Regions from separate parts of the Arthrobacter rhombi genome, predicted to be linked through region 3. Evidence: predicted binding sites of a transcription regulator. Region 3 holds the regulator's gene; each other region holds the start of a gene.

Region 1 (9,704 bases), on a different contig from region 3:
AGCGGGTCCCCGGTCACCGGGTCGGTGACCCCTGCCTGGGTGAGGACACGGTGCCAGAGCCCGGCGTCATATTGGGTGACGTCGGCGGGGGCCGGGTATTCGGGGAGTTCGCCGGGGTCCGCGATGGCCGGGGCCTCAGCTGTGGAGCCGGCCCCCTCCCGTTGCGCCCGGGCGCCTGCGGCCCCGGCCGGAGCCGGGCGGGCCGAGGGCCGTTCGGGCCGTCCGTCGAGGATGGCCTTGCGGGCTGTCGTGTAGCTTTCGCCGGTGCGCTCCATGCGGGCGCGGGCGAGTTTCTTCAGCTGGACGGGAGAGGGGGCCACCGGTGCTACCGCGACCGGTAGTTCGGTGCTTCGACGGTCATCATGATGTCGTGCGGGTGCGATTCCTTCAGTCCGGCCGCGGTGATGCGCACGAACTTGCCGCGTTCCTTCAGGTCGGGGATGGTGCGTCCGCCGACGTAGAACATGGTCTGGTGCAGCCCACCCACCAACTGGTGCGCGACGGCGGAGACCGGCCCCCGGTAGGGAACCTGGCCTTCGATGCCCTCGGGGATCAGCTTCTCGTCGGTGGGGACGTCGGCCTGGAAGTAGCGGTCCTTGGAGTAGGAGGTGTTCTTGCCGCGGGTCTGCATGGCACCCAGGGAGCCCATGCCGCGGTAGGCCTTGAACTGCTTGCCGTTCATGAAGACCAGTTCGCCCGGGGACTCGGCGGTGCCGGCCAGCAGCGAACCGAGCATGACGGAGTCGGCTCCGGCCACCAGCGCCTTGCCGATGTCGCCCGAGTGCTGCAGGCCGCCGTCGGCGATCAGCGGGACACCCGCGGGGATGGCCGCCTTCGCCGATTCGTAGATGGCGGTGATCTGCGGGACGCCGACCCCGGCGACGATGCGGGTGGTGCAGATGGAGCCCGGTCCCACGCCGACCTTGATGGCGTCGGCTCCGGCATCGATGATGGCCTGGGCGCCTTCGCGGGTGGCCGCCTGGCCGCCGATGACGTCCACGTGCGCTGCCGCGGGGTCCTTCTTCAGGCGGGCGATCATGTCCAGCACGCCCTGGCTGTGGCCGTTTGCGGTGTCGACGACCAGTACGTCCACGCCTGCATCGACCAGTGCCATGGCGCGGTCGTAGCCCTCGCCGAAGAAGCCGACGGCTGCACCGACGCGCAGCCGGCCCTCGTCGTCCTTGGTGGCCAGCGGGTACTGCTCGGCCTTGTCGAAGTCCTTGACGGTGATCAGGCCCTGCAGGATGCCTGCGTCGTTGACCAGCGGGAGCTTTTCGATGCGGTGCTTGCTCAGCAGGTCGATGACCTCCTGGCGGGGCACGCCGACCTTTGCGGTGATCAGTGGCATGGCCGTCATGGTCTCGTAGACCCGCGTGGTCATGAACTGCTCGCGAGGGATGAACCGGGTGTCGCGGTTGGTGATGATGCCCAGCAGCTTCTTGTCGCTGTCCACGACCGGCAGCCCGGAGACCCGGTAGTGGCCACACAGGTCATCGAGTTCCTGCAGCGTGGCGTCGGGGCTGATGGTCACCGGGTCGGTGATCATGCCGGATTCGCTGCGCTTGACCTGGTCCACCTGGCGGGCCTGGTCGTCGATGGAGAGGTTGCGGTGGATGATGCCGATGCCGCCCTGGCGGGCCAGCGAGATCGCCATCGGCGCCTCGGTGACGGTGTCCATGGCAGCGGAGAGCAGGGGGATGTTGATGTTGATCCGCTTGGTCAGCCGGGTGGAGGTGTCCGCCTCGGAGGGGATGACGTCCGTCGGGCCAGGCAACAGGAGCACGTCGTCGTAGGTGAGGCCTTCAAGGGCAAAGGGATTGAACTCGGACATGGGGAACCTTTCGCGAGCCAGCGGGGGATTCATTACATCCTAGAACCTCCAAGGCCCCGCCGGTATGCCCCGTGTCCGGCAGTGTGTGCAACGCAACGCCGGCAGCTGCTTCAATCGCCGAGGGCGTCGCGGAATTTCCGTTCGAAAATGTCGGCCGTGGTGCGCGCATAGGTCTTGGTCAGATGGGATTCGTCCAGGTAGACCAGCACGTTGCCCACCACCGGGCGGCAGATGCCCTCCGGGCAGAGCACCTCGGTCATGTCCAGGTAGCCCAGCTTCCCGGGAAGGCTTCCGTCCAGGTTTTCCGTGCGCAGGTCGGACAGCGGCGAGTGGGCGACCACCAGGTCGTCGACCGGTGCCTGGCACTTCGGTGAATCGGCACCGTTCAGGTCCACGCATTCCGGGACGTTGTGGGTGAAGCGCGGGGTGTCGCGCATGGCGATGACCCGCTTGCCCTGGGCGAGGATCGGACGGATGCCCTCGGCGTAGCCCGGAACGATCTTCTCGGCGTCGGCAGGTGTTCCACCCTCTGCGCCCGGATGGAACGAAGTCTGCGTTCCCAGCGTGAGGACGGCAACGGCGTCGTGCCCCAGGACGTAGCGGGTGGCCGCGGCGTTGAAGGCGTTGCAGTCGGCGTCGCGCTCGGGGCTCTCGGCGCCGAAGCGGCAGGCGGGACGCGTGACGAGCACCCAGGCCCAGTTGTTCCGCTCCGCCACGGCGTCCAGGGCCGCGGTCCAGTGCTGGGCGTGGGAGTCGCCCGCGACGATGATGGTCTTCTTCGCGGTCGCCGGGTTCCCGCCCATCTGGCAGTACTCCATGGCCGGGTCGGCCAGCTCGTAGCCGTGGGTGCACTCGCCTCCGTAGTTGGACCATTGGGTCGGGAGTTGGCTGGCCAGCGGCAGCACCGCGGCCTCCGGGTCGCCGGTGAACGTGAATCCGGGCTCCAGCGCTGCTGCCCCGGGGTTGTCCTGGGCCGGTTGGGAGGCCGCACTGGTCTCGTAGGCGGCCACCCGGGCCTGCCAGCCGGTGAGCGGCATGGCCACGACACCGACGAGCAGGCCCACCACCAGCCCGAGCCGGTGCCGGTGGGCCGTCGGCCAGGACCACGCGTGGAAGGGCGTCTCGATCATGCGGGTGGTCGCCCAGGCCAGGGCCAGGGACAGGGCGATGATGCCGAGCCCGCCCAGGAAGCCTGGTTCCTCCAGTTCCCGCGTCGAGAAGAAGAACACCAGCACGGGCCAATGCCAGAGGTAGAGGGCGTAGGAGATGTCGCCCAGCCGGGTCAGCGGTTTCGCGGCCAGCAGGCGGTCCACGCCCAGCCGGTGGCCGGTCCGGCCGGCGATGATGATCGCCGCTGCGGCCAGGGTCGGCCACAGCGCGATGTAACCGGGGAATTGCTGTTGGACCTGGAGCAGGATCCCGCAGGAGAGCATGGCGGCCAGTCCGGCCCAGCCCATCACGACCCTTACCGCCAGCGGGAGTCGTCCGGCCCGCGGGATGAGCACGGCCAGCAGCGATCCCAGGGCGAATTCCCAGAGCCGGGCCCCGGTGTCGAAGTAGGCCCACGCCTGGCTGGTGGCCGTGAGGTGGATCGAGTAGGCCAACGATCCGGCGAACACCAGGCCGAACGCCACGGCCAAAACGGTCCCGAAGCCGAGGGCGGGGCGTGCCCGGCGCAGCAGTTTCCAGAGCACCGCGCACCCGGTGATGATCAGCGGCCAGAGGATGAAGACCTGGCCCTGGATCGACAGGGACCAGAAATGTTGCAGGGGGCTGGCCGCGGCATGGTCCTGCGCATAGTAGTCCACCGATTCGCGGGCCAGCGTCCAGTTCTGGACGTAGAACAGGGTGGACCAGGTCTGCTCGAAGATCCCGTCCCAGCGGGTGCGCGGCAGCAGCGAGGCGGTGGCCGCCAGCACCGCCAGGAGCACGACGACGGCCGCCGGCAACAGCGAGGTGAAGCGGCGCAGCCAGTAGCCGAGCAGGCCGACGCGCCGGCCGGAGGACACCTTCTGGGCGAAGGATGAGGTCAGCAGGAAGGCGGAGATGAGCAGGAAGACGTCGACGCCGCCGGAGACCCTCCCGAGCCATACGTGGTAGGTGACGACCATGAGGACGGCGAGGGCGCGCAGCCCCTGGACCTCGGGACGGTATCCCGGCTTCACCGGGGTTGGGCGTCTCGTGTCGGGCCCGGGCTGCGTCGATGCGTGCCGCGGCTCGGCCATGGCGATCTGCCTTCCGTGTGGCTGGTCTGGTCGTCCCCCCGGCGGGCGGCCTGCGCCGCACCGGCCAGCCATGCTAGCAGCCCGTCGTTACCGGAACGTGACCATTAGATGTCTGCGAGGAGCTCCAGTACTGCCTTGGCGGCGTTGTGTCCGCCGAGGCCGCTGACCGCTCCCCCGCGCCGGGCGCCGGATCCGCAGAGCAGGATGTGCGGGTGGTCCGTGGCGACTCCCCAGCGGTCGGCGGGCGTCTCCAACGGGGCATCGTCTTCGACGAACGGCCAGTCGAGGCCACCATGGAAGATGTTGCCGCGCGGCATGCCCAGGGCCCGCTGGATGTCCAGGGTGGTTTTGGTTTCCACGCAGGGATGGCCCGCGGAATCGAGCATCAGCAGGTCCTCGAGGGGTTCGGCGAGCACCGAGTCCAGCGAGGCGAAGACCGCCGCCTGGAGCTGGTCGCGGAGGGCATCGTTGTTCTCCTCGGTGACGAGGCGATCGGGAACGTGGAGGCCGAACACGGTGAGGGTGTGGGCTCCGGCTTCCTGCAGGGCGGGCGAGAGGATGCTGGGGTCGGCCAGCGAATGGCAGTAGATCTCACACGGCAAGGGGGACGGCACCTGCCCGGCGGCCGCCTGGTCGTAGGCGTGCTGCAGTTGGGTGAAGGTCTCGTTGATGTGGAAGGTGCCTCCCAAGGCGGCTTCCGGGCTGACTGTTTGATCCAGCAGCCGCGGCAGGCGGGTGAGCAGGAGATTCACCTTGACCTGGGCTCCCTCCCGGTGGTGGTTCGGCCGTTCCGGTGCAGCTGGGGCGTGGCCTCCCCTGAGGTGGTCCAGCACGTCCGGGGCGACGTTGGCCAGCACGGTGCCGGCCGTGACCGTGTGCGCTGAACCCTGGTGGCGGTAGGTCACCACCCGGTCGGAATCGATGGACAGGACCTCGGCGCCGGTGGCGATGACGGCTCCTGCGGAGCGGGCGGCACGCTCCAGTTCCGCCGAGACGGCCCCCATGCCGCCGCGGGGAACCCGCCACTCCCCCGTTCCGCCGCCCATGAGGTGGTAGAGGAAGCAGATGTTCTGCTGCAGATCGACGTCGTGGGCCTGGGAGAACGTGCCGATGAGGCCGTCGGTGAGCACGACGCCGCGTGCCACATCACTGTGCAGTGCCCCGGTGATGGCCTCGCCCACGGGCTGCTCCACCCACCGGTCCCACGCGTCCGCGGCGCCCGCCTCCGCGGCCCGGGCGCGGGCCTGGGAACGGGTCAGCAGGGGGCTGGTCACTGTCGGCCACAGTGCCTGGGTCAGGCGCTGGCAGTCCGCGTAGAACGTCGAGAAGGCCTCCGCCTCCCCGTCCGGCGCGCCGATGGACGCGAAGGACGCCGCCGTGGCATCCGGTGCGCCTTCGTCGATGAGCAGGCCGGTGGAGGGGTTGGCCGGGTCGGGCGTATAGGAGGAGTAGCGGCGTCCGACGAAGGAGACCTCCAGCCCCAGGTCATCAACGATCTGCTGGGGCAGCAGGCTCACCAGGTACGCATAGCGCGAGAGGTGGGCGTCAATGCCGGGAAAGGGGCGGGCCGACACCGCGGCGCCGCCGACCTGGTCCAGTTTTTCCAGCACCAGGACCGATTTTCCGGCACGGGCCAGGTAGGCCGCTGCGGTGAGCCCGTTGTGTCCGCCTCCGATGATGACGACGTCGAAGCGGGATGCGGGCCTGCTCATCGAAAAGCCTTCCAGGGGCGGGAAACCGTGACGCACGCCATGCTACCGGCTGGCGCCTCCGGACACCCTTTAAACGCAGGAACCCTCCCGCCGCACCGGAGTGCGTCGGGAGGGTCCGGCGTCGTGCTGGGGCCTAGTGGTTGTGCCCGTCGTGCTCGTCGTCTTCCTGCTTATCGGCGACCAGGGTCTCGGTGGTGAGAACCAGGGCGGCGATGGAAGCGGCGTTGCGCAGTGCCGAGCGCGTGACCTTGACCGGGTCGATGACGCCGGCAGCCAGCAGGTCCTCGTACTCACCGGACTTGGCGTTGAAGCCGGAGTTCACGGGGGACTCGGACACGTGGTTGGCCACGACGTAGCCGTCGAAGCCGGCGTTCTGCGCGATCCAGCGCAGCGGCTGGACCAACGCACGGCGCACGATGCCCACGGCAGCTGCGGCGTCGCCCTCGAGGGCGGTCACCTTCGGGTCGGTGTCGAGCACGGAGAGCGCGTCGACCAGGGCGGTGCCGCCACCGGCGACAATGCCTTCCTGGATGGCTGCACGCGTCGCGGACACGGCGTCCTCGATGCGGTGCTTGCGTTCCTTGAGCTCGACCTCGGTGGCCGCGCCGACACGGATCACTCCGACGCCGCCGGAGAGCTTGGCCAGGCGTTCCTGGAGCTTCTCCTTGTCCCAGTCCGAGTCGGTCCGGGTGATCTCGGCCTTGAGCTGCGCCACGCGGTCGTTGACGTCGGCGGTGTCGCCCTTGCCGTCCACGATGGTGGTGTTGTCCTTGGTGACCGTGATGCGGCGGGCGGTGCCGAGGACCTCGGTGCCGACCTGGTCCAGCTTCAGGCCAAGGTCGGGGGAAACGACCTGGGCGCCGGTGAGGATGGCGATGTCCTGCATCATGGCCTTACGGCGGTCGCCGAAGCCCGGGGCCTTGATGGCCACGACGTTCAGCGTGCCGCGCAGCTTGTTCACGACCAGGGTCGAGAGGGCTTCGCCCTCGACGTCCTCGGCGATGATGAACAGCGGCTTGTTGGCCTGCAGGACCTTCTCCAGCAGCGGCAGGAAGTCCTGCACCGAGGAGATCTTGCCGGAGTTGACCAGGATCAGGGCGTCCTCCAGGACTGCTTCCTGGCGCTCTGCGTCGGTGACGAAGTGCGGTGACAGGTAGCCCTTGTCGAACTGCATGCCCTCGGTGATGACCAGCTCGGTCGAGGTGGTGTTCGATTCCTCGATGGTGATGACACCCTCGGCGCCCACCGTGCCGAAGGCCTTGGCCAGCAGCTCGCCGATCTCGTCGTTCTGGGCGGAGATGGCCGCCACGTTGGCGACATCCTCGCCCTCGACCGGGCGGGCGTTTTCGGCCAGGCGGGCGGCGACGGCCTCGACGGCGGCCTCGATGCCGCGCTTGATCTCACCCGGGGCTGCACCGGCCGCGACGTTGCGCAGGCCTTCCTTGACCAGGGCCTGGGCGAGCACCGTGGCGGTGGTGGTTCCGTCGCCGGCGACGTCGTTGGTCTTGGTGGCGACCTCCTTGGCGAGCTGGGCGCCGAGGTTCTCGTAGGCGTCGTCGAGCTCGATCTCGCGGGCGATGGTCACACCGTCGTTGGTGATCGTGGGGGCGCCCCACTTCTTGTCCAGGACCACGTTGCGGCCGCGCGGGCCGAGGGTGACCTTGACGGTGTCGGCCAGCTTGTTGATGCCGGCCTCGAGCGCCTTGCGGGCGTCGTCGTTGAATGAAAGCTGTTTAGCCATGCTGCTACTCCTTGGTAACCGAGTGAAGCCCCGACCTGGGCGGCCGGGGCTTCACACTGGGGAACTACTTGACGACGATGGCCAACACGTCGCGGGCGGAGAGCACCAGGTACTCCTCGCCGCCGACCTTGACCTCGGTGCCGCCGTACTTCGAGTAGATGACGACGTCGCCCTCGGCGACATCGACGGGAACGCGGTTGCCGTTGTCGTCAACGCGACCCGGGCCCACTGCCACGACCTTGCCCTCCTGGGGCTTCTCCTTGGCGGTGTCCGGGATGACCAGGCCGGAAGCCGTGGTCTGTTCTGCCTCGAGCGGCTGAACAACAATGCGATCCTCGAGAGGCTTAATGGAGACCGACATGCGGATCTCTCCTTTGCGTGAGTTACCAATGGTTACGGGGCCGTTGGGGTGTACCAACCGTCGTCGCGGTGCCAGCTGGCAAGTACCTCAGGCTATTAGCACCCGATGGGTTCGAGTGCTAACACTGACTCTATGAGGTCGTTGGCACTCGGTCAAGGCGAGTGCCAAAATGCACGACGGCGGGGCGTCACCTGCCGGGGCTACGCCGCGGTCCGGGCCTTGCCGCGCTGGATGCCCCAGGCGCCCACGCACATCCCCACCAGGCACAGCAGCAGGACCACCACGAATCCGCCGACCGGCACGGAGAGCAGCTCCCGGGCCGCGGTCGCCTCGATGCCGGCGCTGAAGTAGTCGCCCCCGGCACGGATGTAGGAGCCGGCCAGGACCGCTTGGAGGATCCACGCGGCGATGAGCGACAAACCAGTCACCGCGCCCACTGCCAACGCCGCATAGAGCATGACGCGGAAGGCCAGGCCGTCGCGCCGGACCGGCTGCCCGTCGGCGAGCGCGTCGGCGGCGACCGCCTCGGGGAAACGTCCCAGGAATCCGTCGTCAGCTCCGGGCAGGGCGGACTCCCCCATCTCCTCGGCTGCTCCTGCCACGGCAGGCGTCGCTGTCGGGAAGCCGGGGGTCTCGTGGTGGGAATGCATGCCTCAACGGTACCCGCCCGGGCGTCGGTGGTCCCGGACTTCCCGGTCCCGGTCCTTCATCCAACGCGGTCGCATGAAGCGGGGCATCCACAGGAAGCCAACGACACCGACTAACAGGCTGCCCAGGACCCCGAAACCCACCAGCACCGCCAGGATCGGCGGGACCTCGTCCATCACCAGCACTGCGAGGGGAAGGAAAAAGAAGAAGATCCCGAGGTACAACAACGCCAGGTCCGGGACACCCGTGGTGATCCGACGCATGAACTGGCCGGTGCGGTTGATGCCGGTGTAGGCCAGAATTCCCAGGAGAAGACAGCCTCCTCCCAGCACCATGCTGAAGATCGATGCACCGAGGGACATGGCTACTCCTGTGGATGGCCGCATTGCTGCGGCGGGGACAACTGGTCGGGCCAGGGAAGCTGACCAGCGGCCCTGCCGGTCATCCCGGATCTCCTTCGGGGCGGCGATGGTTGGGGCCGGCGCCTGTCGCGCTGTAGTCCATGGTCTGCTTCGTTCCGGTACGAACAGGGTATCTGCACCAGACATCGTCGGCCCGAACCGGCGGGGGACGTTGGCCGACCCCAGCGCTAGGGTAGTTTCCATGCCCTCCCCCGCTCCCGCCACGGAAAATCTTGCAGCAGTCCTCTCACCCGAGGGCTTCGGCCTGCTCAATTCGCTCTCGCCCGATGCTGCGGGGACGGATCAGGCTGCCCTGGAACTGAACCTGCGCCTGCGCAAGGAGGGGCATGAGGCAGAGCTCGTCACCGCCGTCGTGCACCAGGCCCGTCTCCGCGCCCAGGGTGCCCTGAAGCTCGGCCCTTTCGCCTCCCACATGGTGTTCACCCGCGCCGGCCTGGAGCAGGCCACCCGGCTGAACGTCGCGGCGTTGCACGCCCGCCGATTCGTCAACGCCGGACTGGCGAAAGTTGCCGACCTCGGGTGTGGTCTGGGCGCAGACGCCATGGCCATGGCTTCGCTGGAACTGGACGTCACGGCCGTGGAACTCGATGAAACGACCGCCGCCGCGGCCACGGTGAACCTCATGCCGTGGCCCAACGCCCGCGTCGTCAACGCCGATGCCACCGGATTCGACCTGACGGGATTCGACGCCGTCTGGCTCGACCCGGCACGGCGCACCACCTCCACGTCGGGGACCTCGCGCCTGTTCGACCCCGAGGCCTTCA
Region 2 (9,704 bases), on a different contig from region 3:
GCTCGGGAGAACCTCACTGCGGAACTGGCCGATCTGGGGTATCCAGCCCCCTGACCGCTCGGATAGTCTTGCACTACTTCTCGTCGTCTCCAGCAGCGGTCAGAGGAACCAAAATCTGGATGTAAGGCTCTTTGAATGCCTCCGGATCCTGTAAGTAGTGGGCGGCGGCCCCGACCGTTGCTACTAACCAAAGGACGAAGTCCGGTCGTCGAGGTAGGGAAGCCGATTGCTCGAAACCTCTTCGTGAGAACTGCGTTCCCACACCCTTTCCACCTCACTCAAAGGTGTTATTCCCCCTTCCACTTACGTTGGAACCACGTAAGAAGCCCGTTTTGCGGCGGTACAGCGACGGCCTCGGCTTTCGTCACGGCTGAAGGAGGAATAGGCCGAATATCCAGACTGATGATGTCGCCCACGTCAGGTGGCTCAGTCGGTATCGGCGGCAAGGCAACGTTGGATTCTCGATAGCCGAGAATCGTGTTGCGCCCGTCCTTCACTCTTAAGTCCGACCATGCCAACCCGTCCCACGACGCCACAGCCACCACGCCGGATTCCTCCGGGTAATCCTGGACAAGATAAGTTCCCGGAACTGCTCTTGTTTCCCGAGCAACCCACAACGGACTACCGAAAACAATATGGGCTTCATCGTCGTTGCCCTCTTCAACGCCGTCCACGCGTAAGAGCATCTCGAATATGCCTTGTCGCACAAGGTGGTCGCGTCGTTGAACGCCGTCGTTGAAGTAGTAGTTTTCCAAGCCACGGAAGGTTGCTTTGGCGTCTTGCGGCGGCTCCAACTCGACCTCAAGGCTGTCACTGACCACGACTTTCGCAACAGCCTTGAGCAGCTTTCGGTAGCCGCCATCGATAGAGGGCCACCAGGTGGCTACACTTTCGGAATCAATGGAAGGAGGAATTTTGCCTGTACCGACTAGATGGGCTCTATGGCCATAGGCAAGAATCCGGAGCTTCTCCGATTGACCCAACCACCATGCCGTCTCAACGAGATCACCGTGCTCACCGGCCCAGGGCCAGGCGCTGCCACACTTTGCACTCACTCGAACGAGAAGCCACTGGCCGATCGTCGGCGGGATTTCGTAGGTCATAATCCCGTTTTGTTCTAACAATTTTCCTGCGGATTCCAGGAGGTCACGGACACCGAGCTGTCTGGAAGGAAGGCCGAATCCACCCCCGCCCAGCGGTGCCGCAACGTTGAAGCCACGCTTAGCCGGATCAAGTGCCAGTTGTTCTAGCTTTGCCGTCGATACATACACAAGATTCTTCGCCCGCACATCAGTTGTGAGCGGTTCCAATGACTGCTTCATTTCGACAGACTATATGAGGAGCGAGGAACTTCTGTCCCAGCGATCCCATGCGGTTCCGACGCATTTCACCTCGCCGGTAGAACTCACAGCGGGCTATCCCAATTGCCCATGGTCCTCTCGAGCGTCACCGCTCTGGATGGCTGAAGGGGACCACCACGCCGTCTGCCAGAGAGCGTGCCGCTCCATTACCGCTCGTGTTCAACTCGCGCTTGCCGCATCGGTCAATCAGTGATCCCATGACGAACACGCGTCAATCACTTTCGTTAGAAAAATAGAAGTTTCCGCCGACGTCAGGTTAACGCCGTCGGCGCGGCCACCTCCATGAGGTGACCGCGCCGACGTCGTACTACTGGATAGACTGGAGCGCCCGGGTGGCTAGAAGCCGCCCATGCCGCCCATGTCATCGCCACCGGGCATGGCCGGAGCGGCCTTTTCCGGCTTGTCGGCGACAACGGCCTCGGTGGTGAGGAACAGGCCCGCGATGGAGGCAGCGTTCTGCAGGGCAGAGCGGGTGACCTTCACCGGGTCGTTCACGCCGGCCTTGAGCAGGTCCTCATAGACGCCGGTGGCGGCGTTGAAGCCGTGGCCCGAGGGCAGGCCCTTCACCTTGTCGGCGACGACGCCCGGCTCCTGGCCGGCGTTGAAGGCGATCTGCTTCAGCGGGGCCTCGATGGCGACCTTGACGATGTTGGCGCCAGTGGCCTCATCGCCTTCCAGGGTCAGCTTCTCGAAGGCCTTCGCACCGGCCTGGATCAGGGCCACGCCGCCGCCGGCGACGATGCCCTCTTCCACTGCTGCCTTGGCGTTGCGCACTGCGTCTTCGATGCGGTGCTTGCGTTCCTTGAGCTCGACCTCGGTAGCAGCACCGGCCTTGATGACTGCAACGCCGCCGGCCAGCTTGGCCAGGCGTTCCTGCAGCTTCTCGCGGTCGTAGTCCGAATCGGAGTTCTCGATTTCGGCGCGGATCTGGTTAACGCGACCGGAGATCTCCTCGGCGTCGCCTGCACCTTCGACGATGGTGGTCTCGTCCTTGGTGACGACGACCTTGCGGGCCTGGCCCAGCTGGTCCAGGGTGGCGGTCTCGAGGGAGAGTCCGACCTCCTCGGAGATGACCTGGCCACCGGTGAGGATGGCGATGTCGGCCAGCATGGCCTTGCGGCGGTCACCGAAGCCCGGGGCCTTGACGGCCACTGACTTGAAGGTGCCCTTGAGCTTGTTGACGACCAAGGTGGCCAGGGCCTCGCCCTCGATGTCCTCGGCGATGATCAGCAGCGGCTTGCCGGACTGCATGACCTTCTCGAGGATGGCGACCATGTCCTTGACGGAGGAGATCTTGGAGTTGACGATCAGGATGTACGGGTCCTCGAGGACCGTTTCCTGGCGCTCGGCGTCGGAGACGAAGTAGGCCGAGAGGTAGCCCTTGTCGAAGCGCATGCCCTCGGTCAGCTCGAGGTCCAGCCCGAAGGTGTTGGACTCCTCGACGGTGATGACGCCTTCCTTGCCGACCTTGTCCAGGGCCTCGGCGATGAGCTCGCCGATCTGGGAGTCACCGGCGGAGATCGACGCGGTGGCGGCGATCTGCTCCTTGGTCTCGATCTCCACTGCGGAGTCGAAGAGCTCGGCGGTCACGGCCTCGACGGCCTTCTCGATGCCGCGCTTGAGCGACAGCGGGTCGGCGCCGGCGGCAACGTTGCGCAAGCCTTCCTTGACCAGGGCCTGTGCCAGCACGGTGGCGGTGGTGGTGCCGTCGCCCGCGATGTCGTCGGTCTTCTTGGCGACCTCCTTGACCAGCTCGGCGCCGATCTTCTCGTACGGGTCGTCCAGCTCGATTTCCTTGGCGATGGAGACGCCGTCGTTCGTGATGGTGGGCGCGCCCCACTTCTTCTCGAGGACAACGTTGCGCCCGCGCGGGCCGAGGGTCACCTTGACGGCGTCGGCCAGGGTGTTCAGACCCCGTTCGAGGCCGCGGCGTGCTTCCTCGTCAAATGCAATCATCTTGGCCATGGTGGCTAGTGGTCCTTTCGGGACGGTCATGCGAGTTCATGAACCAGCTGAAACGCCCGCGACGGACGGGCGGGGCCCTGCGTTGTCTGAACGCCGTGCCCACTACCCTCGCTGCAACTGATCCGGGGTTCACCCGGCATATGTGGCTGCGCTGCACGGGAGCGGATTCGATCCGCACCGTGTTTAGCAGTCCCCACACCCGAGTGCTAAGTCAATTATTGGCACTCCCCACCCGAGAGTGCAAGCCGTAGGCGCCGATTTCGCTAAATGCATGGCAGATACTTGGCAGAGCTGAGCCGTCCACCCGGTTTCCGGGTGGCCCTGCGGGAGGGGCGGGTGGTTCCTAGAAGTTGGAGCCGAGGACGACGGCGATCTTCCCGGGGATCTGCGACGTCTGGTAGAGCGCGTTGATGCCCAGGGCACTGGCGGCCTTCTGCGCGGTCGCCTTGTCCGCATCGGACGCGTAGTAGACGATCGACGTGTTGACCTTCTTGGTCCAGTTTGCCGAGCTGGTGTTGGTGAACCCGGCACCGGAGAGCGTGTTCCTGGCCGAGGCCGCCAGCCCGGAGCGCCGCGAGCCGTTGAAGACGCCCACCTTCGTGGACAGGTCAGGTGCGGCGTTGGCCTTGCTGGACGAGGCGGCAGCTGCGGCACTGGACGACGCGGCGGCCTTGGATTCCTTCGCCGCGGCTGCGGCTGCGGCCTTCGAGGAGGAGGAGGCAGCTGCGGATTCGGAGGCGCCGGCATCCTCGGAGGCGCTGACCGAGGCACTCTGCGTCGCGGAGGAGGCGCCGGCGTCGTCCGTGGCAGCCGGGGAGGTGGTGGCGCTGGAGGATGCGGCTGCGGTGGTGGCGACCGGATGGCCAGTCAACTGTGGCAGCACGAAGAAGCTGAAAAGACCCACGACCAGGGCGAGGGCACCGAAGGCGATGATCCAGCCCAACGGGGAGCGGCGCGCGGTCACGCCGGCGGCCATGGCCTGGCGGTGGACACCCTTGCGGTTGGTGAATTCCGGGACCCTGTCGAACTCGTCGTTCGGGTGCTTCGTCATCGCTGTCCTTGGTTCCTTCGGTGCGTCAGGCAGGTGGTGGCGGGGCCTTGCGCCCTAGGCGTCCCCGGCCAGCCGGCGGGCGCTGCGGGCGCGGTGTCTCGTCGATCGAAGTCTACGCAATCTTTTGACCAACATCGGGTCATATGCCAGTGCGGCGTCCGTGTCGATCAGCGCGTTGAGCAGCTGGTAGTAGTTCGCCGCCGACAGGTCGAAGAGCTCCCGGATGGCTTGTTCCTTGGCCCCGGCATATTTCCACCATTGGCGCTCGAGGGCCAGGATCCGCTGGTCGCGTTCATCCAGGGCACTGGTCTCGTCGACGTCGAACTCCAGTTCGCCGGCCTGAACCGCCATGATGTGCCTCCTTGGGCCGTCTCTGCTCCTGCGTCCCGCCGTCCGGTAACCACCGGTGCGCGGGGTCTTCCCCACCCTCCATGATAGGGGTGAATGACATCGATGTCATTTGGTGTGCGGCGCGTCCCGCCGGGCAGAATGGGGCCATGGACACCGATGCGCCGCAGACCCCCTGGCCGATGGCACCGGATTGGGCCCGGGCCCTGGAACCGGTGCTGCCCCGGCTGCACGAGGTCGAGGCCGAGGTGTCACGGCGCCGTGCGGCCGGCGAACTGGTCCTGCCCACCCCCGGGCAGGTGCTGCGCGCCTTCCACCGGCCGATGTCCGAGGTCAAAGTCCTCATCCTGGGCCAGGACCCGTATCCGACACCGGGGCACTCGATCGGGTTGGCCTTCGCCGTGGACGCCGCCGTGCGCCCGCTGCCGCGCAGCCTGGCCAACATCTTCACCGAATATGTCGCCGACACCGGCCACCCGTTCCCCGCCACCGGCGATCTCACCCCCTGGGCGGACCAGGGCGTGCTGCTGCTCAACCCGATCCTCACGGTCGCCGCCGGGGACACCAATTCACACCAGAAACTGGGCTGGCAGGAGATCACGACGGCCGCGCTGACGGCACTGGCCGCACGGGACGCACCGCTGGTGTCGATCCTCTGGGGACGGCACGCCCAGCGGTTCGAACCCCTGCTGGGAACGACGCCGGTGATCACCAGCGCGCACCCCTCTCCCCTGTCGGCACGGCGGGGCTTCTTCGGCTCGCGCCCCTTCACCCGCGCCAACGACCTGCTGGCGGAGCAGGGGGCGGCCCCAGTGGACTGGCGGCTCCCGGGCACCCAACCGGAGGCCGAGCAGACGTTGCCCGGGCTGTAGCGCCCCGTCCACGCCGCACGGTCAACGGCGGCGGATGCGCCGACGCTCGTGGGTGTTCCAGCCCTTGGTGAAGGGCCGGGCGACGGTATCACCGAGCACGACACCTCCGGCCACCGCCAGGATGATGGTGAACGCGTTGAACATCTGGATCAGGCCCACCGACATGTCACCGGCATCGATGGTGATCCCGTACATGGCGCGGAAGATCATCAGACCCGGCAACAGGAACGTCACCGCGGGGACGGCGACCACCAGCTGCGGGGCGCCCATGCGCAGCGCAACCCAGCGCCCCAGTCCACCGACCACCACGGCGGCCACCGCCGGGGTGAGCCGCTCCCCCACGCCGAACTGCGCGGCCAGCAGATAGGCCAGGTAGCCGGTCATGGCGACGCCAGCGGTGGGCAGAACCAGCGAATGCGCCGTCTGTTCGAACACCGCAACACAGGCGACGGCGACGAAGACCAGGAACACCAGGAAGGGCTTCGGGTAGTCGATCTGGGCCACGTTCGCCACATCCAGGCGTTTCATGCCCAGCATGGTCCCGGCGACCAGCGCCGCGGTGATGCCCGCGATGATCGCCCCGTAGATCAGCATCGAGGAGAAGAACCTCCCCGCGGCGGTGACCGGGAAGCCGTTGATCGCATCCTGGACCGCCGAGACGAACCGCGATGAGGGCAGCAGCAGCATGATGCCGCCGGCCACGACCACCGCCGGGGAAATCGGGGCATCGACCGCCCACAAGAGCATGGCAATCGCCGTCGTCACGGCCGAGCCGAGTCCGATGGTGAAGAACTCGGGGACCCTCCAACGGCCGACGGTATCCATGATCTGGGTGATCAGGCAGAACGAGACGAAGCCCAGCAGGGCCCCGAGCCAGCTGCCGCCGATGAAGACCACGAAGGCCGCGGTGAACCCACCGCCGCCTGCAGTGGCCATCCAGCGCGGAAACGGCTTGGGCTGACGCAGGATCTGGTGCAACCGATCGGCGGCCTGCGTGCGCGTGAGCTCGCCGGCGACGATGTCCGCCACGAGCCGGTGCAGGTTGGCCAGGCCACGGTAGTTCCCGGTCCAGGAACGCACGACGCGCAGCAGCGCGACCGGGTTCTGGTCTTGTGGCGCGTAGTTGAGGTGGATGGACTGGTTGGTGATCTCCACGTCGACGTTGCGCAGCCCCAGCGAGGCGGTCACGGCAATGACACTGGTCTCGGCCTGCAGGGCACCGGCCCCGAAGCGGAACATCGCCTCAGCCATGTCCAAGGCGAACTCCAGGGTCTGGCGGGCGTTCGCATCGAATTCCGGAGCCTGCTGGATCGTCGGGTTGGCATACGGGCTGCCCACCAGGCGGTCCACGATCGAGAACGCCTGCGTCGGTGGCGATTCGGTGTGCATGATCTTGGAGAACATGCGACGGGCCGCGGGGTTGGCCTTGCTCGCTGCCCGCGCCACGCCGGGCAGCGGGTTCACCGGGCGCGCCGGTGCCTTGGCGGCGCGGGGCGGGACGATCTGCTGGGCGGCGGTCTGCGGCCCGGTGCGGGCCTCCGGCGGCACGAGGCTGCCGACACGGGCGACCGCGGGGTCGATGGGCACCGTACTGGTCGTCGGAGGCGTGGAGGGGGCAGGCTGGGGGCGCCGGGCTGCCGGGATCTTCCAGGCAGTGGGCTTGCGGGTACCGCCGGGGGGCGCGGCCGCGGTACTGCCGGTTCCGGGCGCGGTGGAGCGGTTCGACGGCTTGACCGGGCGGCCTGGCCAACCGGGGCGGGTCTTACGTCCTTTGCCGGTGGGGGTACCGGGCGCCGAAGTGGTCGGTGTCCCGGTGGATCCGGTGTCGACGGCACGACGGGGCTCCGGCGTTTCCGTGCGGGCCGGGGCTGAAGCCTCCGACCCCGAAGGCGTGGCGGATGACGGGGCACCAGCGGCCGGGGGGGCTTCCCGTGGCGGCTCCACGACGGGCACTTCGGCGGTCCGCGGCGTCACCCCATCCCAGTCGGGCTCGGTCTTGGAACGGTCATCGGGTGAGCCCGGCAGATCCACGCTGCCGCTGGGCAGCACGTGGTCGGTGCGCGGGCGCGCCTGCTCGTCGGCCGGGGCCGGTTCGGGGATGTAGGCCAGGGCACCGGTGGGCTCGGTCTTGACCCAGTCCTCGTGGAACCCCTGGCCCGCGTCTGCATCCGCGGCGACGTCGGCCTCGTCGTCCTCGGACGCGCGGGAACCGCTCAACCCGAGGCGGCTGAGGAAGCCGACGGGTTGCTTGATCTCGGACGTCTGGATCCGCGGCATCGACCCGGCTTGCGGGTTCGGGTCCTCCGGGCGCCCAGTCTCGACAGAGGGCTCCGGCGTCTCGCGGTCGGGCACGAAGTCTCCTGTTCTGACGGGGTGTTCCGCAGCCAACTCTACAACCGCGGCGGCCCCCGCGAGAGGGCCTTCGGCGCGGGTGTGTCCAACGTCAAACAGCGGCTGCGGACGCCGACCAGGCGTTCGGTTGATCCCGTGCCGCCTGCGACTCCGCAGCGTCAATGGCGACGCCCGTTGGACACCCCAGGAAGGCACCCCACTGCGTCGGCGACAGGCCGTGGTGGCCGCGCCCGGACCAGCCAATCGCAGGCGGTGGCAGGCAGCGGGAATACCCGACGCACCACCGAGGTTATTGTATGCGAATGCATATAAACCACTTCTGGAGGACCCATGACACAACTTGAGATCGGCGTCGAGACGTTCGGCGACGTCACCGAAGACGACGCCGGCACCCTACTCCCCCACGCACAGGTCATCCGGAACGTCGTCGAGGAGGCGGTGACCGCCGAACAGTCGGGCCTGGACTTCTTCGGCGTCGGCGAGCACCACCGCGACGACTATGCAGTCACCGCCCCCGAGGTGGTGCTGGCCGCGATCGCCGCACGGACCGAGAGGATCCGGCTGGGATCGGCCGTCACGGTACTCAGCTCCGATGACCCCGTCCGCGTCTTCGAGCGCTTCGCGACACTGGATGCCTTGTCCAACGGACGCGCCGAAACGATCCTGGGCCGTGGTTCCTTCGTCGAGTCGTTCCCGCTCTTCGGGTACGATCTGGCCGACTACGAGGTCCTGTTCGAGGAGAAGCTGGCCCTGTTCGCCAAGCTGCTCAAGGAGCAGCCCGTGACCTGGAGCGGACGCACCCGTGCCCCGCTGAGCGGCGCCCGCGTCTTCCCGCTCACTGCCGAGGGACTCACCGCATGGGTGGGCGTGGGCGGCAGCCCCGAATCGGTGGTCCGCGCCGCACGGCACGGCCTGCCGTTGTTCCTGGCGATCATCGGCGGGGACCCGTTGGCGTTCGAACCGCTGACGCGGCTCTACCATCGCTCGCTGGAGGAGTTCGGCCAGCAGCCGCAGAAGATCGGCGCCCACCTGCACGGCCTGGTCGCCGACACCGACGAGGAAGCCGCCGAGATCCTCTGGCCGCATTACAAGCGCACCATGGACCGGCTCGGCGCCGAACGGGGTTGGCCGCCGGCCAGCCGGATCCGCTTCAACGCCTCCGCCGGGGAGAACGGCAACCTGCTGCTCGGATCCCCGGAGACGGTCGCCCGCAAGATGGCCACGATCGCCGGCACCCTCGGGCTCTCGCGCATCGACATCAAGTACAGCGCGGGCACGCTCCCCCACGGCCCCATGCAGCGCAGCATCGAGCTGCTCGGCGAGAAGGTCAAGCCGCTGGTGCTGGACATGCTCGCCGGCTGACCCGTCCCCCGACATGCGAAAAGCCCCCGGCAGCTGCCGGGGGCTTCTCGTGTGGTGGATCTTACTGGACTCGAACCAGCGACCTTTCGCGTGTGAGGCGAACGCTCTAACCAACTGAGCTAAAGATCCGGGGTCGCGCGCCGCGGAGGCGTACCTAGAAAGGGTACCGGAGGCACCGCCCGGCACCAAATTCGCGCCGGCGGATTCGCCCACCCCCGACAGGGGACGACGGCGGTGCCTCCACCGCGGACACCGCACCCTGGTGGGGGTGGGCACCCGGGCGGGGACACCGCCGTCGTGCACTCCTGGCTTGACCTATTTCAGGTACTGCGCCGAGGCGTAGCCGGTCTTGCCCTGATAGGTGACCTTGGACCAGCCCTTGGACGTCGAGAC
Region 3 (9,704 bases):
GTTGAGGCCCTTTTGGACAAGATCGTGAGGGATCTTCCGCCGCCGGTCGGCAACGTCGATGCACCAGCGCGCGCCATGATCTTCGACTCCGTCTACGACACCTACCGTGGCGTCGTCACCTATGTGCGTGTCGTCGACGGCCACCTCTCGCCCCGCGAGAAGATCCAGATGATGTCCACTCGTTCGACCCATGAACTGCTCGAGATCGGTGTGTCCTCGCCGGAGCCGACGCCCAGCAAGGGACTTGGGGTTGGTGAAGTCGGCTATCTGATCACCGGCGTCAAGGATGTCCGCCTATCCAAGGTCGGCGATACCGTCACCACCTTCAACAAACCTGCCCAGGAATCCCTGGGTGGATACGAGGACCCCAAGCCCATGGTGTTCTCGGGTCTCTACCCGATTGACGGCTCTGACTACCCGGTTCTGCGTGACGCCTTGGACAAGCTGCTGCTCAATGACGCGGCACTGACCTTCGAGCCCGAGACCTCTGTCGCCCTGGGATTCGGCTTCCGCGTCGGCTTCCTGGGCCTGCTGCACCTGGAGATCACCCGCGAGCGACTCGAGAGCGAGTTCAACCTCGATTTGATCTCCACGGCACCCAACGTCGTCTACGAGGTGATGACCGAAGACAAGTCCATGGTCACTGTGACCAACCCGAGCGAGTTTCCGGCCGGCAAGATCATGGAGGTCCGTGAGCCGATGGTTGCCGCGACCATTCTCACCCCGAACGAATTCGTGGGTGCGGTCATGGAGCTCTGCCAGACCCGGCGTGGGCAGATGCGTGGCATGGACTACCTCTCCGAGGACCGGGTGGAACTGCGGTACTGGCTTCCCCTGGCAGAAATCGTGTTCGATTTCTTCGACATCCTGAAGTCCAAGACCCGCGGCTATGCCTCCCTCGACTGGAAGGCGGATGGCGAACAGGTGGCAGACCTGGTCAAGGTCGATATCCTCCTCCAGGGCGAGCAGGTCGACGCCTTCAGTGCGATCACGCACAAAGACAAGGCCTACGCCTATGGGGTGCTGATGACCAGCAAGCTGCGCGAACTCATCCCACGCCAGCAGTTCGAGGTCCCCATCCAAGCGGCCATCGGATCGCGCATCATCGCGCGCGAGTCCATCCGGGCCATCCGCAAGGACGTCCTCGCCAAGTGCTACGGCGGTGACATCTCACGTAAGCGCAAGCTGCTCGAGAAGCAGAAGGAGGGCAAGAAGCGCATGAAGATGGTTGGACGTGTCGAAGTCCCCCAGGAGGCATTCATCGCGGCGCTGTCGTCCGACGGGTCCAAGGACAAGGCCAAGAAGTAGCGTCCATGCCCTCTGTATTACCCCTCGGGGACCCGGCTCCGGCCGATGGACTGCTTCCTGCCAGCACCCTTGACGGTGCAACGGAGCGCGACTTCTGCATCTACGTCCACATCCCCTTCTGCGCGGTGCGGTGCGGTTACTGCGATTTCAACACCTACACCGCGCACGAACTCGGCTCCGGTTCCAGCCAGGACACGTATGCCGCAGCCGCGTCGGCGGAGTTGGAATTCGGTGCAGGTGTCCTGCGAACGAGCGGACTTCCCCCACGAGAAGTCTCAACGGTGTTCTTCGGCGGCGGCACGCCAACGTTGCTTCCAGCCGCCGACCTGGTCGCCGTGTTGTCGACGATCCGCACCACCTGGGGCTTGCGGGAGGGCGCTGAGGTCACGACTGAGGCCAACCCGGATTCCGTCACCCCCGAATCGTTGGCGACACTGGCCCAGGCGGGCTTCACCCGTGTCTCCTTTGGCATGCAGTCGGCGGTTCCCCACGTCTTGAAGACCCTCGACCGGACCCACCGCCCCGAACGGGTGGGTCAAGCCGTCCAGTGGGCCCGCGAGGCAGGCCTTGATGTCAGCGTCGACCTGATTTATGGAACACCGGGGGAGTCTCTGGCTGACTGGCGCACCTCCCTGGAGACCGCACTCTCCTATGAACCGGACCATATCTCGGCCTATGCACTCATCATCGAGGACGGCACCCGCCTGGCCGCGCAGATCCGCCGGGGCGAAGTGCCCGATATCGATGACGACGACCACGCAGACAAATACCTACTGGCCGACGAATTGCTCACGGCCGCAGGCTTCCAGTGGTACGAGGTCAGCAATTGGAGCCGCAGCGAAGCCACCCGGTGCCGCCACAACATGGCCTATTGGAAGGGCGCCGACTGGTGGGGAGCCGGACCGGGGGCGCATTCGCATGTTGGGGGGCTGCGCTGGTGGAACGTCAAGCACCCTGCTGCGTACCAGCAGCGAGTGGATGCGGGCGTTTCCCCGGCCGCCGGCCGGGAGACACCGGATGAGCAGGCACGGTTGCTGGAGCGGACCATGCTGCTGACCCGGATCGTCGACGGGCTACCCACCAGCGAGTTGCCGGCATCCGGGCGACAGGCGGTGGCAGGACTCATTGCCGACGGCCTGGTCGAGGGACCGGAAGCGGTTCGTGGAACCGTGATCCCGACCCTGCGCGGCCGCTTGCTCGCCGATACGATCGTGAGGCGGCTGCTCGATTTCTGAGCGGCGCCGCGCCAACAAAAGGATCCCCGGGACACATTGGCCCGGGGATCCTTTTGCTTGATGTCAGTGGTGGATCAGGCGATCAGGCGCAGGTTGAATGGATACCTGTAGGGCCGACCCCGGTTGACCTCGATGCCAGCCACCACGCCACTGACCGTGATGTAGACCCAGATGGCCACGGCGATGATCGCGAAGATGCCGCCGATCACCGGGATGAGCATGAGCAGGTTCGACAGCAGTGCCAGAACCGTCAGGGGCAGGGTGAAGTTCAGTGCTTCCTTGGACTCCTGGGCCGTAAACGGACCCCGGTCGCGATAGACCAGATAGATGATGCCGGAAGGGATGCATCCAAGGATTCCCCCGAAATGGGCGATCGTTGCCCATTGCCGGTCCTCCGACGGGGTCAGAGGCAGTGGTGCGGCCGAAGAGCCCTCAAACCGTCCACCGTCAGCCGGGCCGTCCTGCGGGTTGCGATCTATGCCGTTCATGGTCCGACGTTCCTCCCGTCCGATGTGGTGTACAGCAATAGTTTATAGGCCGGTAGCGGTTTGGATCGCCGAACGGCAAAGCTGCGGCGCGGCGTCAGGTCGCCGGACGGCTCAGTGTCGGCCCGTGGTCAGGAAATCGATGACTTCCTCGACGCGACCCAGCAGGCTGGCTTCCAGGTCTGCGTAGCTGTTGACCTGTCTGAGCAGCCGCTTCCACCCCATGGCGACGTCCGCCTGCGTGGCGTGAGGCCATCCCAGACCGCGCAGGATGCCCGTCTTCCAATCGGTTCCGCGCGGAACCACCGGCCACGCCGCGATGCCCAAGACCTGAGGCCGGATCGATTGCCAGACATCCACGTAGGGGTGGCCGACGATGAGCACGTTGGAGGCGGCGCCCGGAACACGCATCGCCTCGTTGGCAATCCGCTCCTCCTTGGTGCCATGGACCAGGTGATCCACCAGGATCCCCAGTTTCCGTCCGGGGCCGGGGGAGAACTCCTTGACCGCCGAGGCGAGGTCGTCGACTCCGTGCAGGGGCTCGACGACGATGCCCTCCACCCTCAGGTCGTGTCCCCATACCTTTTCGACAAGCTCTGCATCATGTTTGCCCTCGACCCAGATGCGGCTGGCCACCGCAGTACGGGCCTTCAGGTTCTGGACCTTGACCGAACCGGAGGCAGTTCGTGCACCCGAAGGCCGAGCCGTCGTCGTCGTGGGTCCGGTGACTTCCACCGGTTCGCCTTCGAGCAGGAACCCGAAGCCCGTCGGGAAGGAACGGGTCTTCCCGCGCCGATCCTCCAGCACGACCAGACGCATGCCGCCCGAACGCTCGATCCGCACGATCTCCCCGACCCAACCTGATTGGACGTCTTCCAGGAGCATTCCCACGGAAGCGGGCACCTGGCGCAGTTCACGCGGTTTCGGTGCCGACAGATCCTGGGCACCCCACTGGTGGATATTCAATTCCTGACACGGCCTTTCACTGGGATCGGGCGGTCGCTGTGGCAGCCCGAAGGCACCGGAGCGCGCGGCCACCATGCTAACAAGGGGTGGATCGTATTAGACTTAGCACTTAGGCGTGTCGAGTGCTAAGCGACACGTGCCTCACATCCGTCCACGATCAGAGCCAGGAGGATCGCATGACTGTCCCACGACGCCTCGAGGTCCTGCGGGCCATTGTCGAGGACTATGTCCACTCCCGTGAGCCCGTGGGTTCCAAGGCGCTGGTTGAACGGCATCAGCTGGGGGTGTCGGCGGCAACCATCCGCAATGACATGGCCGCGCTGGAGGAGGACGGGCTGATCATCGCCCCGCACACCTCCGCCGGCCGCATCCCCACCGAACAGGGCTACCGCTACTTCGTCGACCAGATCGACGCGGTCCGCCCGCTCTCGGGTGCCGAGCGCCGTGCCATCCAGCAGATGCTCGAGGGAACCAACGATCTCGACGAGGTCCTGGAGCGCACCGTTCGGCTGCTGGCCCAACTGACCAACCAGGTTGCGGTCCTGCAGGTTCCCCAGTTCAGCGATGCCACGGTGCGGCATATCGAACTGGTCGGGCTGGGGTCAGGGCAAGTGCTCACCGTATTGATCACCAACACCGGCAAAGTCGACCAGCGGGTCGTCCTGGTTCCGCCGGAGACCACCGACGACGCGCTGGCCAGTCTCAAGGCCGCCTTCCTGGCTGCCACGTCGGGTCAGCGGCTGGAGAACATCGGGGAGCTCTCCGCCACCGTTTGCGAGCACCTGCCGCAGACGCTGCGGGCGCCGGCCAGGATCCTTGCCGCGGCGTTGGGGTCCCTGGGGGACAACTCGGTGATCGATCGGATCATTATGGCCGGGACGGCGAACCTGGCCCGATTCACCGGCGACTTCCCCCTGACCATCACCCCGGTCTTGGAGGCCCTGGAAGAGCAAGTCGTCCTGTTACGGCTTTTCTCCGAGATGGAGCAGGACGCCCGGGGCATCACGGTGCAGATTGGGCACGAGAACCCGTACGGAGGGCTGGCCGAGACCTCGGTGGTCGCCAGCGGCTACGGCCCCGGATCCTCCGCCAAGATCGGCGTCCTGGGTCCCACGCGGATGGACTATCCCACCAGCATGGCCGCCGTTCGCGCGGTGGCCCGATACCTTTCCCGCATCCTGGCCGGATAACGGCCCGGGAGCACGGGGAAACAGCATGTACAGAATGTCGGAAAGGACACAGCACACACTGTGAGCAGCCACTACGAAACCCTCGGCGTCGCGCGCGACGCCTCCGCCGAGGAAATCAAGAAGGCCTACCGGAAACTGGCCCGCAAACTCCACCCGGATGTGAACCCGGGGGAGGATGTCGCCGAACAATTCAAGGCGGTCACCCATGCCTATGAGGTGCTCTCCGACCCGCAAAAGCGGCAGGTCTACGACGCCACGGGCAATGAGAACGGGACGGCAGGCGGCGGAGGCGGCGGCGGCGCCGGTTTCGGTGGCTTTGGCGACATCTTCGAGCAGTTCTTCGGCGGCGGACAGGCCCAGGGACCGGCATCGCGCACCCAGCGTGGCCGGGACGCCCTGGTGACGGCATCCATCGAGCTCAAGGATGCGGTCCAAGGCACCGTCTACACCCTGGATATCGAAACAGCCGTCACCTGCACCGTGTGCAATGGCAGTTGCTGCCAACCGGGCACATCCCCGGAAACCTGCACGATTTGCCAGGGCCACGGACAAGTCCAGCGCCCGGTGCGCTCCTTCCTGGGCCAGATGATGACGGTGGAGACCTGCAGCGCCTGTCGCGGGTTCGGCACCACATTGCCCAGCCCCTGCAACGAGTGCATGGGTCAGGGGCGGGTCCGTGAACGGGTCAGCAAGCAGCTGAAGATCCCCTCCGGTGTCGCCACCGGGACGCGCATCCACTTGGCGAACCAGGGCGAGGCCGGTCCCGGCGGCGGCCCCGCCGGTGACCTGTACGTGGAGATCAACGTCAAGCGCCACCCGGTTTTCGAGCGCGAGGGCAACGACCTGCATGCGACGCTGCGCATTCCGATGACTGCTGCCGCATTGGGCACCGAGTTGAAGCTCGATACCTTCGACGGCGAGCAGGAGATCAGGATCGAAGCGGGCACGCAGTCCTCCGACACGGTCAAGCTCCCTCAGCTCGGCGTGCCGCGCCTGCGCGGCGGCTCCCGTGGCGACCTGCTCGTGCATGTCCACGTGGAGACTCCCACGAAGATCGACGCCGAACAGCGCGAGCTGCTCGAGCGCCTCGCCAGCCTGCGCGACGAGGAATTGGCCGAGGGCCGCTTGGCCGAACGGGGCGGCGTCTTCTCCCGCCTCCGCGACAAGCTGGGCCACCGCGCCTGATGAGCAACCAGGCGTTCCTGATGGACGAAGGGCTGTCTCCGGACCCCGTGCCGGGTGGCATCCTCGTGCTCGAGGGCGCCGAGGGCCATCATGCGGTGACCGTCAAAAGGGTCCGCGCCGGCGAGCAGATCGATGTGCTCGACGGCGCGGGCACCCGTGCCAGCTGCACGGTCCTCTCCACGGACAAGGCCAGTTTGTCGGCCCGCGTGGACCGGGTGTCCCACGAGGATGCCCCGGCGGTGGAAACTGTGTTGGTCCAGGCTTTGTCGAAGGGCGACCGCGACCTGCAGGCAGTCGAGGCCGCTGTTGAGCTGGGTATCGACGCCGTCATCCCGTGGCAGGCGGACCGCTCCGTGGTTCGGTGGCCAGCCGCGAAAGCGGAAAAGGGACGGCAGAAGTGGGCTTCCACCGTTCGCTCCGCCGTGAAGCAGTCCCGTAGGACCCGGTTGCCCGAAGTCTCGGGTGTCGTCACGACTGCCCAACTAGCCGAACAACTGCTGCGGCCCACGGCGGAGGGCGACGTCCGGCAGGCGATCATCCTGCATGAGGCAGCGACGCAATCGCTTCCCGACGTTGTCCGCACCTTCATGGATGGGGCATCCCCGCAGTCCGCCAGGGGAGTGGGGACGTCCCGGAAGCCGTCGATCCTGTTGATCGTGGGCCCGGAAGGGGGCATCTCCGACGGGGAGATCGAACGGTTGGTTGCCGCCGGCGCCCGCACGGCGCTGTTGGGGCGCAATGTCCTGCGCGCCTCCACCGCTGGACCTGCCGCACTGGTGCTCACCCGCCATCTGGCCGGACTCCTCGACGTCTGATGACGCGGCGGGGCGCTACTTGACCGTGAAGGTCTTGGAGTCCTGGCTCAGCCGCTTCGCATCGTTCTGTTTCTGCCCCCACACGGCCAGCGTGTAGGTACCGGGCTTCAGGTCGGTGGACATCTGGTATTCATTGTCTGCGAGCTGGCCGGCGCCCACAGTCAACGAACCGCCGTCGACCCGGGTTGCCTTGCCAGCGACCTCTTTCTTGAGCAACCACCGGGTACCGCCCGGAAAAGTTGCCGAGACCCCGTGGATCGTGATCTTGCCCGCGGTGAGCACGGCATCCTGCTGCGGGTCGATGATCCAGATGGGCGCCTGCAAGGACGCATCGCGTTGCAGGGGCCCAGACAACGTCACGTGGCCAAACGCGTTGTAGCCCGCATGCCCGTCCACCAGGATTTCCACACTGGCCGGCGTATTCGGGCTCAACAGCCCGGAGGACGACGCAGCCGCAGTCGCCGTGTAGACCAGCTGCTGGATCGCGCGTTCAGCCAGCCCTGCGTCGACACGTCGCGAGAAGGCGTCGGCCGAGATGTCCACCGTGATCACGTTGCCCGAACTGATGGAGGTGCCGATGCGGGAGGCCTTGCTCCACAGGTTGAAGTAGTCCGGGTCGCTGGGCTGTTTTTCGGTGAGGTATTTGATGGCCGTCGTGACCGGGTCGCCCTGGTCCTCGGGCTTGGTGTACTGCCGGTACAGGTAAACGGTCGAATCGCGTTCGCCCAGCCAGTAGACCGGTGACAGCCGGGGGGCGCTGAGCGTCTCCATGGGTGCCGCCCTGCCCTGGCTGGAGACTGCAGGGGCCTGGGTGGAGGCCTCTGGCATGCTGCTGGTGGACCCCGCCGGCGCTCCAACACAGGCCGCCAAGGTCCCGAGCGTTGCCATCGCAGCCAACATGGCCAGGCGCATTCTGGTGCGTTGGCTCAGGGGTGGAACGGTCACGGGAATCCTTGAGTGGGTGAAGTCAGGGGTCGGCTTTCGGGCGCGCTTGCACCTGACCGACCATTTAGCTTGGCACACGCCGGCAGGCAGTGGGCACCCCCGGGGGCATCAAATGCCGGACTGTTGCAGGACCGATATATACAGTTGCATGAATAACGGAGCCCTCTGGGGACGTCCCGTAGGATGGTAACGCGCCGGATGGCCACCCATCATCGGCCCCGACGCACGAAACCACCACGGTAACGGGAGGACAGCCCACCAGGATGACCGACGAGGACAACAACACCGCTCCGGATGCCACCGACGGCACGGTGATCACGTTTTCCAGCACCGAGCAGATGGTCGCCTCATTGGGCGCCAACGACGAGGTGCTGCGCATCTTGCAAGGCATCTACCCATTGGCCGAACTGCATGTGCGCGGCAACGAACTGCGTATCACCGGCGATCCCGGACAAGCCTCGCGCGCCGAGCACGTCGTCCAGGAGGCCCGCGGGTTGGCCACGAAGGGCACTCGCGTGTCGGCCCAGCTCGTCGAGCAACTGGTGCGCATGGTCGATGCGGAAGGTTCCGTCCGGTCCTCGGGCCCCGCAACGTTTGGGCTGAACATCCTCTCCGGCCGAGGCAAGAAGATCCGGCCCAAGACGGTGAACCAGAAAGCCTACGTCGATGCCATCGACGCCAACACCGTCATCTTCGGCATCGGCCCCGCCGGCACCGGCAAGACCTATCTGGCCATGGCCAAGGCCGTCCAGGCGCTGCAGGCCAAGGAGGTCAACCGGATCATCCTCACCCGTCCGGCCGTCGAGGCGGGGGAGAAGTTGGGATTCCTGCCCGGCACGCTCACGGACAAGATCGACCCCTATCTGCGCCCGCTCTACGACGCCCTGCATGACATGATCGACCCCGAATCCATCCCGCGCCTCATTGCCGCCGGGACCATCGAAGTCGCCCCGCTGGCCTACATGCGGGGGCGGACACTGAACGACGCGTTCATCATCCTGGACGAGGCACAGAACACGACGCCGGAACAAATGAAGATGTTCCTCACCCGCCTGGGATTCGGCTCCCGGATCGTCGTCACCGGTGACGTGACCCAGGTGGACCTCCCCGGCGGTTCGCGCTCGGGTTTGAAGGTCGTTTCGGAAATCCTCGACTCCGTCGACGACATCGCCTTCTGCCAGCTCGACGCCACCGACGTCGTCCGCCACCGGCTCGTCGGCGACATCGTCACCGCTTATGAGCGCTGGTCTGCTGCGGCGGAAACGAATCCCGAGGCGGCGCGTCGACGCGCAGCCAAGACCAACAACGTCGCTGCACGTGAGCGGATGGAAGCCCGTCGCCAGCGTGCCTCGCAACCAGGCATGCAGCCCACCACGGATCCGGAGTCCTGAGTCCATGAGCATCGAAGTCAACAACGAATCGGGCGTGGACGCCGACCTCGAGGAGCTCTCGCGGCTCGGGCGGCACATCCTGGACGCCCTGTATGTCCATCCCCAGGCCGAAGCCTCGATCATCCTGGTGGACGAGGCAGCCATTGAACGCCTGCACATTGACTGGATGGACCTCGAGGGTCCC

Evidence for each region. Region 3 encodes HrcA, which represses chaperone genes, less so after heat shock. Its sites were predicted from a motif close to TTNGCACTCGNNNNNNNCGAGTGCNAA; they were not measured.
Region 1: a site for HrcA is predicted at 8,012-8,038, ahead of groES (co-chaperone GroES). Genes of this name have one in related genera too.
Region 2: a site for HrcA is predicted at 3,510-3,536, ahead of groL (chaperonin GroEL). Genes of this name have one in related genera too.

Annotation. Positions count from the first base shown of each region.
Region 1 covers NZ_BAAAIV010000004.1:109,363-119,066, forward strand. The annotation lists gene ABD088_RS02900 (BtrH N-terminal domain-containing protein) at 1-320, opposite strand, end outside; gene guaB (IMP dehydrogenase) at 326-1,831, opposite strand; gene ABD088_RS02910 (acyltransferase family protein) at 1,942-4,056, opposite strand; gene ABD088_RS02915 (phytoene desaturase family protein) at 4,161-5,768, opposite strand; gene groL (chaperonin GroEL) at 5,902-7,509, opposite strand; gene groES (co-chaperone GroES) at 7,574-7,870, opposite strand; gene ABD088_RS02930 (hypothetical protein) at 8,071-8,520, opposite strand; gene ABD088_RS02935 (hypothetical protein) at 8,524-8,880, opposite strand; gene ABD088_RS02940 (class I SAM-dependent methyltransferase) at 9,122-9,704, shown strand, end outside.
Region 2 covers NZ_BAAAIV010000011.1:34,412-44,115, reverse strand. The annotation lists gene ABD088_RS09630 (DUF4031 domain-containing protein) at 1-54, shown strand, start outside; gene ABD088_RS09625 (hypothetical protein) at 288-1,322, opposite strand; gene groL (chaperonin GroEL) at 1,698-3,326, opposite strand; gene ABD088_RS09615 (LytR C-terminal domain-containing protein) at 3,670-4,377, opposite strand; gene ABD088_RS09610 (DUF3263 domain-containing protein) at 4,432-4,728, opposite strand; gene ABD088_RS09605 (uracil-DNA glycosylase) at 4,875-5,597, shown strand; gene ABD088_RS09600 (threonine/serine exporter family protein) at 5,619-7,949, opposite strand; gene ABD088_RS09595 (LLM class flavin-dependent oxidoreductase) at 8,280-9,311, shown strand; tRNA gene ABD088_RS09590 (tRNA-Val) at 9,364-9,440, opposite strand; gene ABD088_RS09585 (SH3 domain-containing protein) at 9,627-9,704, opposite strand, start outside.
Region 3 covers NZ_BAAAIV010000006.1:129,340-139,043, forward strand. The annotation lists gene lepA (translation elongation factor 4) at 1-1,308, shown strand, start outside; gene hemW (radical SAM family heme chaperone HemW) at 1,314-2,543, shown strand; gene ABD088_RS06540 (DUF4870 domain-containing protein) at 2,618-3,031, opposite strand; gene ABD088_RS06545 (DUF3097 domain-containing protein) at 3,143-3,994, opposite strand; gene hrcA (heat-inducible transcriptional repressor HrcA) at 4,171-5,184, shown strand; gene dnaJ (molecular chaperone DnaJ) at 5,245-6,369, shown strand; gene ABD088_RS06560 (16S rRNA (uracil(1498)-N(3))-methyltransferase) at 6,369-7,184, shown strand; gene ABD088_RS06565 (GerMN domain-containing protein) at 7,200-8,129, opposite strand; gene ABD088_RS06570 (PhoH family protein) at 8,393-9,520, shown strand; gene ybeY (rRNA maturation RNase YbeY) at 9,525-9,704, shown strand, end outside.